DNA from 2 places in the Streptomyces sp. NPDC005402 genome. Region 1 is predicted to be linked to the other one. Evidence: riboswitches for the same ligand, from Rfam matches in the RefSeq annotation. Region 1 holds a riboswitch; the other holds the start of a gene.
What was found. Region 1 has a riboswitch for ZMP and ZTP ahead of ABZT02_RS19515 (bifunctional 5,10-methylenetetrahydrofolate dehydrogenase/5,10-methenyltetrahydrofolate cyclohydrolase). Riboswitches for the same ligand answer to the same signal wherever they lie in the genome.
Positions count from the first base shown of each region.

Region 2: linked by a shared signal. The riboswitch ahead of ABZT02_RS06345 (glycine hydroxymethyltransferase) and the one ahead of ABZT02_RS19515 (bifunctional 5,10-methylenetetrahydrofolate dehydrogenase/5,10-methenyltetrahydrofolate cyclohydrolase) in region 1 are both predicted to bind ZMP and ZTP.

Region 1 covers NZ_JBEXFB010000009.1:158,478-160,853, forward strand. The annotation lists gene ABZT02_RS19500 (hypothetical protein) at 1-211, opposite strand, end outside; gene ABZT02_RS19505 (nuclear transport factor 2 family protein) at 385-750, shown strand; gene ABZT02_RS19510 (MarR family winged helix-turn-helix transcriptional regulator) at 775-1,458, opposite strand; ZMP/ZTP riboswitch at 1,425-1,507, shown strand; gene ABZT02_RS19515 (bifunctional 5,10-methylenetetrahydrofolate dehydrogenase/5,10-methenyltetrahydrofolate cyclohydrolase) at 1,530-2,376, shown strand, end outside.
Region 2 covers NZ_JBEXFB010000003.1:101,272-103,647, forward strand. The annotation lists gene ABZT02_RS06345 (glycine hydroxymethyltransferase) at 1-1,435, opposite strand, end outside; ZMP/ZTP riboswitch at 1,477-1,567, opposite strand; gene ABZT02_RS06350 (LLM class flavin-dependent oxidoreductase) at 1,679-2,376, opposite strand, start outside.

The sequences.
Region 1 (2,376 bases):
TGAGGCCGGCCAGTTGCCGGGAGACCGGCGGGATCTCGTCCTTGTGCTCCGCGGGGATCTTGCTCGTCGCGAGCGAGTCGATCACGGCGATCGGATTGAGCTGCCCGGTGTCCGGGCCGGCCGCGTCGGCCGCGTTCGCGAGGGGGGCGGTGAGGCCGGTGACGCCGACGGCGAGACCGACGGCGGCAACGATACGTCGAGTTGAGATCATGTTTTCAGCAACGCGGGCGGGCCTTCCACGGAAACGGCCGCCCGATGCCCCTCACCCGTCAGGCCCAGCGCCCGGTCTGCGCTTGCCGTGGCCGCCGGGGCGGAGGAGTCTCGAAGAAACAAGCCCTCCGCGGTCCGCTCCTCGTCGGACCGCGGTCCTCGAAGGAGGTCCCCATGGGCACCGCGGCAAGCTCCGGCTTCACCACCGAAACCCTCCGCAGCGGCATCGAAGGAACGTCTGCGGCGAATCTTCTGTCGCTCTACGCGGACGACGCCGAGATACGCGTCGTGGACCGCAATACCCAGCCCAGCCACCCCATGGTCCTGCACGGCAGGGACGAGATCAGCGCGATGCTCGACGACGTCTACAGCCGCGACATGACGCACAAGCTGGAACAGTGCGTGGTCGAAGGCGACCGTGTCGCCTTCAGCGAGTCCTGCCGGTACTCCGACGGGGTACGCGTCCTGTCCGAGTCGATGCTGACGCTCCGGGACGGCAAGATCACCGAACAGACCATGATCCAGGCCTGGGACGAGTAACGAGAAAGGCGCCGAAGGTCCAGATCACGATCCGGCCGACCTGGGCCTTCCCGGCGCGGGCGCCGTCTGCCCGGCCGGGTCCGTCTCGGCGGCCACGACCAGTTTCCGTAGCAGGTCGGCAAGGGTTCGCCGCTCTGCCGGGGTGAGTGCGCGAAGCAGCGCGAGCTCGCCCGCCTCCTCCGAGGCGACCTGCTGTTCGAACGCGGCGTGCCCGGCCTCGGTGAGCCGGACCCGCACCCGTCGCCGGTCGTCGTCCTCGTGCGTCCGGACGATCAGCCCGGCATCCTCCAACGGCGCCAGCCGGGCCGACAGGGCTCCCCTGGTCAGTCCGAGGTGGTCGGCGAGAAGCGACGGGCTGCCGGTGTACGGCGGCCCGAGCCTCCGCAGGGTGAGCAGCACCTTGTACTGCCAGTTCCGCAGTCCGTCGGAGTCGAGGGTGTTCCCGCGGCCCTGGGACGCGTACCGGGCCAGGATGGCCAGTCGCGCGAAGATCGCCTCGCGGTCCTGGCCCGGGACACCGGCGACGAGGCCGGGGCAACCGTCCTGGCCCGAGAGATCGCTCGCTGGGCCGGGGCGATCGGCGCCGACCAGGTCCGCGCCCAGGCGCTCGGCCTGCTCTCGGGGGCCGATCAGCAGAGCGGGTCCTGACCGTCGTAGCGCGTCGGTTAATGTGATGTCCGGGCCGTGACTGGCGCTGAGGTGGAGCACCACCGTGGAGCGGCCCGCACACTCGACGCCGTGCGCCTGGGCGATTCCTTCGATCGGCTCAGGAGTGGATCATGGACCAGGCACGGATCATGGACGGCACCGCGCTCGCCCGGCGCATCGTCGAGGCGACCGCGAAGCGGGCGGCCGACCTCACCGGGCGCACCGGACAGGCGCCCTGCCTCGCGACGGTGCTGGTCGGCGAGGACCCCGCCTCCGTCACCTACGTCCGTATGAAGCGCAACCGCTGCCGCCAGGCCGGCATCGAGTCGCGGCAGGTGGAGCTGCCCGCGGCCACCACCACCGAGGAACTGGTCGGCACGCTGCGCGCCCTCTCGGACGACCCCACCGTGCACGGCATCCTGCTCCAGCATCCGATGGGCCCGCACATCGACGAGCGGGCCGCGTTCGAGGCGATCGCGCCGGAGAAGGACGTCGACGGGGTCACGTTCGCCTCGTTCGCGACGATGAGCTTCGGGCTGCCGGGCTTCGTGTCGTGCACACCCGGCGGGATCATGCGGCTGCTCGACGAGTACGACGTCGACCCGGCCGGCAAGCGGGCCGTGGTCGTGGGCCGCAGCGCGATTCTCGGCAAGCCGGCCGGCATGCTGCTGCTCGCCCGGGACGCCACGGTGACCTACTGCCACTCCCGTACGGCGGACCTGTCGGCGGCCGTAAGGGAGGCGGACATCGTGGTCGCCGCGGTGGGCCGGCCCCGGCTGATCCGGGGCCAGGACATCAAGCCCGGCGCGGTCGTGGTCGACGCCGGGTACAACGCGGGGAACGTGGGTGACGTCGACTTCGACTCCGCGGCGGAGCGGGCCTCGCTGATCACGCCGGTGCCGGGCGGGGTCGGTCCGATGACCATCGCCACGTTGCTGGAGCAGACCGTCCAAGCAGCGGAGGCGGCCGCCCGGCAGG
Region 2 (2,376 bases), on a different contig from region 1:
CCGGGTACAGCGGGAAGCCGGCCACGAGGTCGGTGGCCCGGTGGGAGATCTCGTCCGCGACCTTCGGGTCCAGGATGTGCTGGGCCTTGGACGGTGCGCCCGACTTGGTGGTGCCGGCCTCCGTGGTGGTCAGGACGCGGTCGATGAGACCGGCGACCTCGTCCATCTCGGCGGTGCCGAGACCACGGGTGGTCAGGGCGGGGGTGCCGATACGGATGCCGGAGGTGTACCAGGCGCCGTTGGGGTCGGCCGGGATGGCGTTGCGGTTGGTGACGATGCCCGACTCGAGCAGCGCGGACTCGGCCTGGCGGCCGGTGAGGCCGTAGGAGGAGGCGACGTCGATCAGGTTGAGGTGGTTGTCGGTGCCGCCCGTGACCAGGGTGGCGCCGCGGCGCATCAGGCCCTCCGCCAGGGCGCGGGAGTTGTCGACGATCCGCTGGGCGTAGTCCTGGAAGGAGGGCTGGCGGGCCTCGGCGAGGGCGACGGCCTTGGCGGCCATGACGTGCGGGAGCGGACCGCCGAGGACCATCGGGCAGCCACGGTCGACCTGGTCCTTGAGGGAGTCGTCGCACAGCACCATGCCGCCGCGCGGGCCACGCAGGGACTTGTGGGTGGTGGTGGTGACGATCTGGGCGTGCGGGACCGGGTCGAAGTCGCCGGTGAGGACCTTGCCGGCGACGAGACCGGCGAAGTGGGCCATGTCGACCATGAGCGTGGCGCCGACCTCGTCGGCGATCTCGCGCATGATCCGGAAGTTCACCAGCCGGGGGTAGGCCGAGTAGCCGGCGACGATGATCAGCGGCTTGAACTCGCGGGCCGAGGCGCGCAGGGCGTCATAGTCGACGAGGCCGGTGGCTGGGTCGGTGCCGTAGGAGCGCTGGTCGAACATCTTGCCGGAGATGTTGGGGCGGAAGCCGTGGGTGAGGTGGCCGCCGGCGTCCAGGGACATGCCCAGCATGCGCTGGTTGCCGAAGGCCTGGCGCAGCTCGGCCCAGTCGGCGTCGGAGAGGTCGTTGACCTGACGGACCCCGGCCTTCTCCAGGGCGGGGACCTCGACGCGCTGGGCGAGGACGGACCAGAAGGCGACGAGGTTGGCGTCGATGCCGGAGTGCGGCTGGACGTAGGCGTGGCGGGCGCCGAAGAGCTCCTTGGCGTGCTCGGCGGCCAGGGACTCGACGGTGTCGACGTTGCGGCAGCCGGCGTAGAAGCGGCGGCCGACGGTGCCCTCGGCGTACTTGTCGCTGAACCAGTTGCCCATCGCGAGGAGGGTGGCCGGGGAGGCGTAGTTCTCGGAGGCGATCAGCTTGAGCATCTCGCGCTGGTCGTGGACCTCCTGGCCGATGGCGTCGGCGACGCGCGGCTCGACGGCGCGGATCACGTCGAGGGCGGCGCGGAAGGCCGTGGACTCGGTGGACAGGGGCTGCTGCTCGGACATGGCGGCCTCCGGGTTGCGTGGCTTGAAGCGGTCACGGATCACGGTTCGGCCCAGGCGCACGGCACTTGGTTCACTCACAGGCCGCTCCCCGATGGTCCGTCCCATCCCAGCGCGCCAGTCACGGCCTGTCGGCCAGCCTACCGGGCACGTCGGAGGGCACCTGTGCGGCGTCCACCATGCGAGCGACGGCTTCGAGGCCGGGCGGCGGGTCTCCGGGCCTCGAAGCCGTGGCGGCGGTGGACGTCAGAACAGCGCGTCGGCCAAGCGGTCGATCTGGTCGGGGTCCGAGGCCCAGCAGTAGAGCATCACCTCGTCGGCGCCGATGCCGGCGTAGGCGTCGGCGGCTTCACGGATCTGCCGCGGTGTGGTGAGCAGGCCGGCTTCCATGTACGCGACGTGGCCGCTGAAGGCGTAGTAGTCACGGAGGTTCTGGCGGGCCCGGTCCAGGGTGCTGTCCGGACCGAGAACGACGTTCGCCTGGGCGACCAGGCGGGGGCGGCCGGGGCGGTCGTGCTTCTGCCAGGCCGTTTCGACGTCGCGGAACAGGTTGACCATGAAGGAGGGCGGCAGGGCGGCGCCGAGGAAGCCGTCGCCGAAGCGGCCGACGCGTTCGAGGGCGGCGGGGGCGAACCCGCCGAACAGGACCTCGGGGCCGCCGGGAGTGGTGGGGGCGGGCCCGATGGGGCCGACACCGTCTGCGTACGGCTCGCCGGACCAGGCGCGGCGCAGCAGGATCAGCTGTTCGTCGAGGCGGCGGCCTCGACGGTGCAGGTCGGTGCCGGCGGCCAGGCAGTCGTCCTCGCGGCCTCCGACTCCGATGCCGAGCGTGAAGCGGCCGCCCGAGAGACGGTCGAGGGTCGCGGTCTGCTTGGCGAGCAGGGCGGTGTTGTGGAGGGGCGCGATCAGCACCTCGGTCTGGACGCGGATGCGGGAGGTGGCGC